DNA from 3 places in the Streptomyces sp. NBC_00203 genome. Region 3 is predicted to be linked to each of the others. Evidence: riboswitches for the same ligand, from Rfam matches in the RefSeq annotation. Region 3 holds a riboswitch; each other region holds the start of a gene.
The links. A riboswitch is a leader RNA that binds a small molecule or an ion and turns the genes downstream of it on or off. The one in region 3 is predicted to bind thiamine pyrophosphate.
Positions count from the first base shown of each region.

Region 1: it holds a riboswitch for thiamine pyrophosphate, as region 3 does, so the genes downstream of both, OG975_RS34180 (thiamine ABC transporter substrate binding subunit) here and thiO (glycine oxidase ThiO) in region 3, are expected to answer to the same signal.
Region 2: it holds a riboswitch for thiamine pyrophosphate, as region 3 does, so the genes downstream of both, thiC (phosphomethylpyrimidine synthase ThiC) here and thiO (glycine oxidase ThiO) in region 3, are expected to answer to the same signal.

Region 1 is NZ_CP108126.1:7,628,785-7,632,541, reverse strand. Features, by position in the region: gene OG975_RS34185 (ABC transporter permease) at 1-643, opposite strand, end outside; gene OG975_RS34180 (thiamine ABC transporter substrate binding subunit) at 619-1,695, opposite strand; TPP riboswitch at 1,774-1,892, opposite strand; gene rlmN (23S rRNA (adenine(2503)-C(2))-methyltransferase RlmN) at 1,917-3,047, opposite strand; gene OG975_RS34170 (phosphatidate cytidylyltransferase) at 3,201-3,757, opposite strand, start outside.
Region 2 is NZ_CP108126.1:5,266,223-5,269,979, reverse strand. Features, by position in the region: gene OG975_RS23645 (YibE/F family protein) at 1-1,297, opposite strand, end outside; TPP riboswitch at 1,369-1,525, shown strand; gene thiC (phosphomethylpyrimidine synthase ThiC) at 1,518-3,347, shown strand; gene OG975_RS23635 (hypothetical protein) at 3,483-3,757, shown strand, end outside.
Region 3 is NZ_CP108126.1:2,803,497-2,807,253, reverse strand. Features, by position in the region: gene OG975_RS12890 (thiazole synthase) at 1-284, opposite strand, end outside; gene thiS (sulfur carrier protein ThiS) at 288-488, opposite strand; gene thiO (glycine oxidase ThiO) at 485-1,651, opposite strand; TPP riboswitch at 1,649-1,762, opposite strand; gene OG975_RS12875 (hypothetical protein) at 1,815-2,186, shown strand; gene OG975_RS12870 (NAD(P)/FAD-dependent oxidoreductase) at 2,232-3,464, shown strand; gene OG975_RS12865 (Rv2175c family DNA-binding protein) at 3,529-3,757, shown strand, end outside.

The DNA of each region.
Region 1 (3,757 bases), 4.8 Mb from region 3:
GGAAGACCATGAGCGCGGCGGCGGCCACGGCCGGGCTCAGGGCCGGCAGCGTCACCTTGCGCCAGGCCGCGAACCGGGAGAGGCCGAGCATCCGCGCCGCCTCCTCCTGGCGTGGGTCGAGCTGCGACCAGAGCCCGCCGACCGTCCGTACGACGACCGCGTAGTTGAAGAAGACATGCGCGATCAGGATCGCCCACACGGTGGTGTCCAGCCGTACGCCCCACAGCTGGTCCAGCATCCCGCCCCGGCCGACCAGCGCCAGGAACGCCGTACCGACGACGACCGTCGGCAGCACGAAGGGCACCGTCACCACGGCCCGCAGGACGTGCTTGCCCCTGAAATCGAAGCGCGCGAAGACATACGCGCCGGGGAGCGCGATCAGCAGCGTGAGCACCGTCGACGCGAGCGCCTGCCAGGTGGTGAACCACAGGACGTGCCGGATGTCGGACTGCGCGAGCACGTCACCGATCCGCCCGAGCTGCCAGGCCCCGTCGACTTTGAGGCCGCGCGCGACGATCGCGGCGACGGGGTAGGCGAAGAAGACGGCGAAGAACGCGACGGGCAGGGCCATGAGGCCGAGCCGCGTCGCGCTCCCGCGCTTCCTGGGCGCCGCCTTGGCTACTTCAGTACGAGCGAGGTCCACGACTTGACCCACTGGTCACGGTTGGCGGCGATCTTGGCGGGGGCCAGGATCTCGGGGTCCTTGGCCTGCGGGCCGAACTCCGTGAACTCGGCGGGCACCGTGGCGCCCTTGACCACCGGGTACACGAACATGTTCAGCGGCATGTCCTCCTGGAACTCCTTGGTGGCCAGGAAGTCGATGAACGCCTTGCCGCCCTTGGTGTTCTTGGCGTTGCTGAGCAGCCCCGCGTACTCGACCTGGCGGAAGCAGGTGCCGGTCGCGACACCGGTGGGCGCGGTGGTCGGCTTCGGGTCGGCGTAGATGACCTCGGCGGGCGGCGAGGAGGCGTACGAGACGACGAGCGGCCGGTCGGCCTTGGCCTTCTTGCCGCCGGCGGATCCGGAGAACTCGTCGTTGTAGGCCTGCTCCCAGCCGTCGACGACCTTCACACCGTTGGCCTTGAGCTTCTTCCAGTAGTCCTGCCATCCGTCGTCGCCGTACTTGGCGGCGGTGCCGAGCAGGAAGCCGAGGCCGGGCGAGGACGTGGACGCGTTCTCGGTGACGAGCAGGTTCTTGTACTCGGGCTTGATCAGGTCGTCGAAGGACTGCGGCGGCGTCAGCTTGTGCTCACTGAAGTAGGCCTTGTCGTAGTTGACGCAGATGTCGCCGGAGTCGATGGGCGTGACGCGATGCTTGTCCTGGTCGACCCGGTACTCCGGGAGGATCTGGTCCGCGCCCTTGGCCTCGTACGACTGGAACAGCCCGTTGTCGAGCGCCCGCGACAGCAGGGTGTTGTCGACGCCGAAGAAGACGTCGCCCTGCGGGTTGTCCTTGGTGAGGATCGCCTTGTTGACGGCCTGCCCGGCGTCGCCGTCCTTGAGGACCTTGACCGTGTAGCCGGACTGCTTCTCGAAGTCCTTGAGGACGCTCTTGGAGACGGCCCACGAGTCGTGGCTGACAAGCGTGACGGTCTTCGAGTCCGCCGAACCGCTGCTGTCGGACGACCCGCACGCGGAGAGCGTGACGAGGCCCAGGCCGACGACGACGGCCGTGAACGTCTTGGTGGTGCTCACTGAATTCCTCCTGGCTGACCAGGAAGAGACGCGGCCCTGCCCGGGAACCTCTGACGGTTCCCGGGCAGGGCGCAACAGCTCGAGTAATGACCGAACTTCCTACCCAGAATGACCTGGGCAAGGTTCTGAGGGTCTGCGGCCCACCGGTGACCCGGCTGCCGCACTCTCAGCGCTGTGGCGCTCCCCTGTCGGAATATGAAGATGTACCTACGGGGGTCAGACTACCGCTCGGTGGCCGCGAGCTGCCCGCACGCCCCGTCGATCTCCTGGCCGCGGGTGTCCCGGACGGTCACCGGCACCCCGTGGGCCGCGATCGCCTCGACGAACGCCTTCTCGTCCTCGGGCCGCGAGGCGGTCCACTTCGAACCCGGGGTCGGGTTCAGCGGGATGAGGTTGACGTGCACGGGCTTGCCCTTGAGCAGTCGGCCGAGCCGGTCACCGCGCCACGCCTGGTCGTTGATGTCCCGGATGAGGGCGTACTCGATGGAGAGCCGGCGCCCCGACTTCGCGGCGTACTCCCAGCCGGCGTCGAGCACCTCGCGCACCTTCCACCGTGTGTTCACGGGGACGAGGGTGTCGCGCAGCTCGTCGTCCGGCGCGTGCAGCGAGATGGCGAGACGGCACTTGAAGCCCTCGTCGGAGAACCGGTGGATGGCGGGGACCAGCCCGACCGTCGACACGGTGATCCCGCGCTGCGAGAGCCCGAGTCCGTCGGGCTCGGGGTCGGTGAGCGCGCGAATGGAGCCCACGACCCGCTTGTAGTTGGCGAGCGGCTCGCCCATGCCCATGAAGACGATGTTGCTCAGCCGCGCCGGACCACCCGGGATCTCGCCGTCCCTGAGGGCCCGCATCCCGTCCACGATCTGGTGCACGATCTCACCCGTGGAGAGGTTCCGGTCGAGGCCTGCCTGCCCGGTCGCGCAGAACGGGCAGTTCATGCCACACCCGGCCTGCGAGCTGATGCACATGGTCACCCGGTCCGGGTACCGCATCAGCACGGACTCGACGAGCGTGCCGTCGAAGAGCCGCCACAGGGTCTTGCGGGTGGTGTCCTGGTCGGTCGACAGATGCCGTACGACCGTCATCAGCTCCGGAAGCAGCGCCTCCTGGAGCTTGCCGCGCGAGGCGGCCGGGATGTCCGTCCACTCCGCGGGGTCGTGCGCGAACCGCGCGAAGTAGTGCTGGGACAGCTGCTTGGCGCGAAACGGCTTCTCACCGATCTCGGCAACGGCCTCTTTGCGCTCGGCCGGCGTGAGGTCGGCGAGATGCCGCGGCGGCTTCTTGGCTCCGCGGGGTGCGACGAAGGTGAGCTCGCCGGGGACTGGACGTGCCACGATCGGGCATCTCCTCATGACTACAGAGGCCTGGCACCCCGCGCGGGCGGGGACAACGGCAGGGCCATACCCAAGCCAGGAGACCTCACTGGACCACCCCCGCGGTGGCGGGGACGTACGAAAGGGCCCGCAGTCTGATGCCGCGAGCCCTTCCAGAGTACCTGCTGTCCGTCAACCCGAGCCGACGAAGATCACCAGCAGCAGCCACACCACCGGAGCCGTGGGCAGCAGCGAGTCCAGCCGGTCCATGATGCCGCCATGCCCCGGCAGCAGCGTGCCCATGTCCTTGATGCCCAGGTCCCGCTTGATCATGGACTCGCCGAGGTCGCCGAGCGTGGCGCTGGCCGCGACCGCGAGGCCGAGGATCAGGCCCTGCCACCAGGTGCCGTCCTCGATCAGGAACTGCATGCACAGCGCACCCGCCGCCATCGCGAAGCTGACCGCTCCGAACAGGCCCTCGCGGGTCTTGCCGGGGCTGATGCGCGGCGCCAGCTTGTGCTTGCCGAAGCGCCAGCCGATCGCGTACGCGCCCGTGTCGCTGACGACCGTCAGGAGCAGGAACGTCAGGACGCGGCGCGGCCCGTCGTCGGCCGTGAGCATCATGGCGACGAAGGTGGCCAGGAACGGCACGTAGAAGGCCGCGAAGACCCCCGCCGTGACGTCCTTGAGGTAGCCCTCCGGCGGTTCCGTCATCCGCCAGACCAGGACGGCCAGCGCGGTGAGCGCCA
Region 2 (3,757 bases), 2.5 Mb from region 3:
TGGCGACCGTGCCCACGCTGCTCTGGGCGATCGAGAAGAGCAGCAGCAGCGGCAGAGCGGCGCCCGCGTACGCCAGGACGAGGGTGTTGACGACCGACGCGATGTGGTCGCGGCCGATACGGATGCCCGCGCGGTACAGGCCGCGCCAGCCCATCGTGGGGTTCGCCTCGTGCAGCTCCCAGACCGCGGACGTCTGGGTCACCGTCACATCGTCGAGCACACCGAGCGAACCGATGATGACGCCCGCGAGCAGCAGACCGCTCATGTCGATGGACGGGTACAGGCCGTGGATCAGGCCGGTGTTGTCGTCGGTGTTGCCGGTCAGTGCCGCCCAGCCGATGAATTCGGAGCCGAGCACACCGATCAGCAGCAGCGAGAGCAGCGTGCCGATCACCGCCACCGATGTACGGGCGGAGAGGCCGTGGCACATGTAGAGCGCGATCAGCATGATGGCGCTGGCTCCGACGACCGCCACGACCAGCGGATTCGAGCCCTGCAAGATCGCGGGCAGGATGAAGAACGTCAGGATCAGGAAGCTGACGGCCAGCGCGACCAGCGCCATGATGCCGCGCATCCGGCCCACCACGACGACAACCAGTGCGAAGATCCCGGCGAGCAGAGCCATGGGGAGCTTCCGGTTCACATCGGTGACCGAGTACTGCAGATCCTTGGGCGCGGAGGGCTCGTACGCGACCACGACCTTCTCGCCCTCGTGCAACTGCCGCGACTGGTCGGGCTGGACGATCTCGGTGAACGTACGGCCCTTGTCCTTGCCGGTGTCGACCCGGATCGTCGCCTTCTTGCAGTCGCCCGTCGCCTGCTGCTGCGCGGAGGAGCCCTCGGCGGTGGAGGTGTCGCCTGTCGGGGTCTCCCCCGAGGCGTTCACGGACTTGCAGTCCACCTTGTCGATCTTGGTGACCGTCGCCTGCTGGGTCTGCCGGTCGAAGCCGACGCCGGTGCGCTCGTGAGAGGGAGCGCCGCCCGGCCACAACACCACAAGACCCACGACGACCGCCGCCGTGAAGGGGATCAGCACCGCGGCGATGACCTTGCGCAGATGCTTGGACACGGGGGTGGCGGGGCCGTGGCTGTGACTGTGCGAGTGGCCGTGCCCGCCGCCGGGACTGTGGCCGTGCCCATTGCCTGGTCCGTGACCGTCACCGGGTCCGGGGCCATGGCCGCCACCGTCCGGACCATGCCCGCGGCCGTCACCGGAGCCGTGTCCATGGCCGTCACCGGAACCGGGTCCGCGCGGCGGCTCGGACGGTGGGAACGGGGACTGCTGTGTCGTGGTCACCGACCGATCATCGCAAGAACGGAGGGGGCCCTCTGTTCACCGCGCCAGATATGACGCTAGCGTGGAGGCACCTTTGCACACGCGGGAGCTCGGAGCACCGGGCTGAGAGGGCGCTGACCTTCGTCTTAGCGATGTTTCACATGAAACATCGGCGGACGGAAGCCGCTGCGTCGACCGCCGAACCTGTTACCGGGTAATGCCGGCGTAGGGAGTAGGTCTCATGACCAACAAGGACGTACGCACGCCTGCCTCCAGCCAGACGGACGGGGCGCTTGCTCCGGCCGAGAACGGTGGGGTGTCCGCCCCGGCCGAGAACGGCGAGGCCGGGAAGTCCATCGGCTGGCACAAGGGGTACGTCGGGGGTTCACGCCCCGATCTACGGGTGCCGGTCCGCCAGGTGCACCTCACCAACGGGCAGTCCGTCACGCTGTACGACACCTCCGGCCCGTACACCGATCCGACCATCGACACCGATGTACGCAGGGGTCTGGCGCCGCTGCGCGAGAACTGGATCATCGCCCGCGGTGACACCGAGGAGTACGCGGGCCGCCCGGTCCGTCCTGAGGACGACGGGATCAAGCACACCTCACCGCGCGGGGGCCTGCGCAACCTCGACGCGGTCTTCCCAGGGCGGCCGCGTCAGCCGCGCAGGGGCCGCGCCGGAGAGGCGGTCACGCAGCTCGCGTACGCCCGGCGCGGAGAGATCACGCCCGAGATGGAGTTCGTGGCGGTCCGCGAGAACGTCGACCCCGAGGTCGTACGCGAGGAGATCGCCGCCGGCCGCGCGGTGCTGCCCGCGAACGTGAACCACCCGGAGATCGAGCCGATGATCATCGGCAAGCGGTTCCTGGTGAAGGTCAACGCCAACATCGGCAACTCGGCCGTCACGTCCTCCATCGAGGAGGAGGTCGAGAAGATGACCTGGGCGACCCGCTGGGGCGCCGACACGGTCATGGACCTGTCCACCGGCCGCAACATTCACACCACCCGCGAGTGGGTGCTGCGCAACTCCCCCGTCCCCATCGGCACCGTGCCGCTCTACCAGGCGTTGGAGAAGGTGGACGGCCGCGCCGAGGAGCTGACCTGGGAGATCTACAAGGACACGGTCATCGAGCAGGCCGAGCAGGGCGTGGACTACATGACGGTCCACGCGGGGGTACGCCTGCCGTACGTGCCGCTCACCGCGAACCGCAAGACCGGCATCGTCTCGCGCGGCGGCTCGATCATGGCGGCCTGGTGCCTGGCGCACCACAAGGAGTCGTTCCTGTACGAGAACTTCGAGGAGCTCTGCGAGATCCTCGCGGCGTACGACGTCACGTACTCGCTCGGCGACGGGCTGCGGCCCGGGTCGATCGCGGACGCCAACGACGCAGCGCAGTTCGCGGAGTTGAGGACACTCGGGGAACTCAACACGATCGCCAAGCGTTTCAACGTACAGACCATGATCGAGGGCCCGGGACATGTCCCGATGCACAAGATCAAGGAGAACATCGACCTTCAGCAGGAGATCTGTGATGAAGCTCCGTTCTATACGCTCGGCCCGCTGACGACGGACGTCGCGCCGGCGTACGACCACATCACCTCCGGCATCGGTGCCGCGATGATCGCCTGGTGGGGCACGGCCATGCTCTGCTATGTCACGCCCAAGGAGCACTTGGGCCTGCCCAACCGTGACGACGTCAAGACCGGCGTCATCACCTACAAGATCGCCGCCCACGCAGCCGACCTCGCCAAGGGGCACCCAGGTGCGCAGGAATGGGACGACGCGCTGTCCGACGCCCGCTTCGAGTTCCGGTGGGAGGACCAGTTCAACCTGGCCCTCGACCCGGACACGGCACGGGAGTTCCACGACGAGACACTGCCGGCCGAGCCCGCCAAGACGGCTCACTTCTGCTCCATGTGCGGGCCGAAGTTCTGCTCGATGAAGATCTCGCAGGACATCCGGCGGGAACACGGCGGTTCGCAGGTGGAGATCGAAGAGGGCATGGCGCAGAAGTCCAAGGAGTTCGCGGCCGCGGGCAACCGGGTCTACCTGCCCATGGCCGACTGAGCCGGACACATGTGCTGACTCCTTGACCCGGGCTGACTCCTTCACCCGGGCCCCGGTCACCACGACCGGGGCCTGCCCGGGCTGTGGGACGTCCTGCGGCCACGTCGTAACGGAAGAGACAAGATCGCGCATGGCGTGATCAACATCCCTACGCTGCCCGACATGGGCGGGATCGATGTGGCCAATGGAGTCGTCGGGGCTGTGCTGGGGATGCTGTTCGCAGTGCTGTTCCAACAGCCGCTGCAGGACAGCTGGTACAGGCTGCGCACTCGCTCCACGAGAGCGGTGCGCAGCCTGAGGCAGCGGGAGGAGTCCGCTCCCGCGTGGAGAACCTTCTCCCTGGGGCCTCTTCAGACCACCGCCCTGATCGTGGAAGGCGATGGCGAGTCGTCCATACCCGCCGAAGCCGT
Region 3 (3,757 bases):
TTCGTGCCAAGGGCTTCCCGCGCGAGCCGGGCGGTCAGCACGGCCTCACCCGCGGTGAAACACCCCGCTGTGTTCGGCAGCACGCGGATGCCCAGCTTGTCGAGGACGGACAGCACCGAGCCGTGCACGGAGGCGTTCACGCGCCGCATCGCGACCGTCGTCAGCTCCGTGCCGGACGCCACGAGCGAGCGTTCCAGGACGTCGAGGCTGGGCGCACCGCCCGTACCCATGATCAGCCGGGACGAGAAGGACGTACCACCGAGGAGGAAGGGATCGTCGGCCATGGGTCAGCCTCCCTGGACGGCGGTGAGGACTTCGACGCGGTCTCCCTCGGAGAGGGCGGTGGACGACCACTGCCCGCGCGGGACGACGGTTTCGTTGAGCGCGGCGGCCACGCCGGACGGTGCGACGGTGAGGGCCGCGACGAGCGAGTCGAGAGCGGTCCCCGCGGCGATCCGCTGCCGTTCTCCATTGACGAAGATGTTCATGCGGGCTGCTCCGTGAGGGCGGCGGCGCTGAAACGCCGGGGGGTGAAGGGGCGGGCCTCGTCGGGGAGTTCACCGGTGGTCAGGGCGTGGGCCATCGCGTCACCGGTGACGGGCGTGAGCAGGACGCCGTTGCGGTAGTGCCCGGTGGCCAGCAGCAGGCCGTCGAGTTCGGTCGGACCGAGCAGCGGCGCGTTGTCGGGCGAACCCGGGCGCAGTCCCGCACGGGTCTCCGTGAGCGGCAGCTCGGTGATCCCGGGAACCAGCTCATGGGCGTCGCGCAGCAGCTCGTACACGCCGCCCGCGGTCACCGTCGTGTCCCAGCCCAGCTCCTCGCTGGTGGCGCCGACGACGAGCTCGCCGTTCTCGCGCGGCACCAGGTAGACCTGGCTGCCGCGCACCACGGCCCGCACGGTGCGGCTCAGGAAGGGCGCGTACCGCTTCGGCACGGTCAGCCGCAGCACCTGCCCCTTCACGGGGCGCACGGGCGGCAGGACCTTGTCGGGAACGCCCGCCAGACGCCCGCTGAGGCTGCCCCCGGCGAGCACCACCTGGCCGGCGGCGAGCTCGGTGCCGGCCGTGGTGACGACTCCGGTGGCCCGGTCCCCCGCGACGGTCAGCCGCTCGGCCCATGTCCGGTGGAACACCACTCCGGCCCGCTCGCACGCGGTGACCAGGGCCCCCGCGAGCCGGCGCGGATCGACCTGGTGGTCGCCGTCGACCCGCAGACCGCCGCGTACCCCGGGTGCCAGCATCGGCTCCAGACGGCGGCACTCGCGCCCGCTCAGCCACTCGGAGTCGAGCCCCGACTGGCGTTGCAGGGCGTGCAGTTCCCGCAGATGGGCGCGGTCGTCGGCGTCCAGCGCGACGGCCAGCGTGCCGCACTGGCGGTAGCCGAGGTCCTGGCCGGTCACCTCGGTGAGCTCGGCGGCGAACTCCGGATAGCGGCGCGCGGAGGCGAGATTGAGACCCAGCAGGGTCTGCTCGCCGTAGTGCAGTTCGGTGACGGCGGCGAGCATTCCGGCGGCCACCTGGGCCGCTCCGCCGCCGGGCTCGGGATCCACGAGGGCGGTCGTGAACCCGCGCTGCGCGGCCCGCCAGGCCGTCACGAGCCCGATGATTCCGCCCCCGATGACGAGGACGTCTGACGTACGTGTAGGCGACATGGGCGTCCAGCCCCTCCCTTCGCCGGCATGACCCGGATCAGGTTCGTACGGTCGGAGGCCGTCCCAGCCTCCCTCTCAGCCCAGTACGTCCGGGCTCCCGCGAGTGCTTTACGGTGGCCACCCTAGCCCGCCGCCACCTGTCTCAGTAAGGGAGCCTCCGCCCATGGCGCGTTCGCTCGACGGCCTCGTTCTCGCCCCTGTCGCCGACCAGGCGCCCGGGCAGGTGGGCACCCGCACCCGCTTCACGTACCACGAGAAGGACGGCGAGATCTGGGCCGAATACGCGGGCGGCGACGTCATAAGAGGCCACCTTCTGGGTACCCGCCAGGACGACCGGCTCGACTTCCGGTACGTACAGCTGAAGCACGACGGCAGCACCTCGTCGGGGCACTGCGTGTCCCTCGTGGTCGAGCTGCCCGACGGGCGCGTACGCCTGGAGGAGACCTGGGAATGGGAGTCGCGGACGGGCAGCGGGACGAGCATCGTGGAGCAGGTCGGCGGACAGGTCGGCGAGGATTGTGGAACAGGTCACTGAACGCGTCCGCTGACTGACGAATTGTCAGTTGTCTATGGTGATCAGGTGAGCGAGCAGACGCAGGCACAGTCGCAGGGGCGTACGGCACGGCGGGTCGTCGTCGTGGGCGCGGGCATGGCCGGTGTGCAGACCGCGGTCGCCCTGCGCGAACAGGGTTTCAAGGGCAGCGTGACGCTGATCGGCGCGGAGCCCCATCAGCCGTACGACCGGCCGCCGCTGTCCAAGGCCGTGCTGCTCGGAAAGGCCGAGGGCTCAGCCTTCGACGTCGACTTCGAGGCACTGGACATCGATCTGCAGCTCGGGCGCGAGGCGCTCGGCGTACGGCCTCGCGAGCATGAGCTGGACACCGCCACCGGGCCCGAGCCGTACGACGTCCTGGTCATCGCCACCGGCGCGGAGCCGATTCAGCTGCCGGGCGCGGAGGGTGTGCCCGGGGTCCATCTGCTGCGCACCCTGGACGACGCCGAGCGGCTGCGTCCCGTCCTCGCTCAGCAGCACGACATCGTGGTCGTCGGGGCGGGCTGGATCGGCGCCGAGTTCGCCACGGCGGCGCGCGAGGCGGGGTGCGCGGTGACCGTCGTCGAGGCCGCCGACCGGCCGCTCGCCGGGGCACTGCCCGCCGAGGTGGCCGCGCCGATGGCGTCCTGGTACGCGGACAGCGGGGCCTCGTTGCGAACGCACGCGCGCGTGGAGCGCATCGAGCCGGGTGCCGTGGTCCTCGACGACGGCTCCCGGGTGCCCGCGGACGCGGTCGTCGTCGGCATCGGGGCCCGCCCCGCGACGGCCTGGCTCGCCGGCTCCGGAATCGCACTCGGCGCCCACCACGAGATCGTGGCCGACGACCACCTGCGCACCTCCGTACCGGACGTCTACGCGGTCGGCGACTGTGCCTCCTTCCCTTCGGGAAGGTATGAGGACCGCCTCCTCGTCCACCACTGGGACAACGCTCTCCAGGGCCCGCGTACGGTCGCCGCGAACATCATCGGCGAGGCCCCGGCGGCGTACGACCCGGTCCCGTACTTCTGGTCCGAGCAGTTCGGCCGCTTCGTCCAGTACGTCGGCCACCATGCCCCGGCCGATGCCACGGTGTGGCGCGGCGACCCCGCGGGCGCCTCCTGGTCGGTCTGCTGGCTCCGCGAGAACCGCCTGGTCGCTCTTCTGGCCGTGGGGCGCCCGAGGGACCTGGCCCAGGGGCGCAGACTCATCGAGGCGGGCACCCCGATGGACCCGGAAGTTCTGGCGGACCCGTCGAAGCCTCTGAAGGCAGCCATGGCCTAATCCGTTACCCCAGGTCGGACGCCCTTGGCTTCCGACTGTCAGTCCGGGATGGCAGGCTTGTCCCGTGACCGAGATTGACGCAAAGATTGATGCTCTCGTCCCCGCCTGGCTCACCCTCCCCGACATCGCCGAAATGTTCGACGTCGAGGTGACTCGTGTGCGGCAGCATGTCAAGGAAGGCCTGCTGATCGCCGTACGACGTGGTGAGAACAGGGCGTTGCACGTGCCCGCGGCCTTCATCGACGGTGACGCCGAGCAGGGATACCGGATCGTCAAGGGCCTGTCCGGCACCC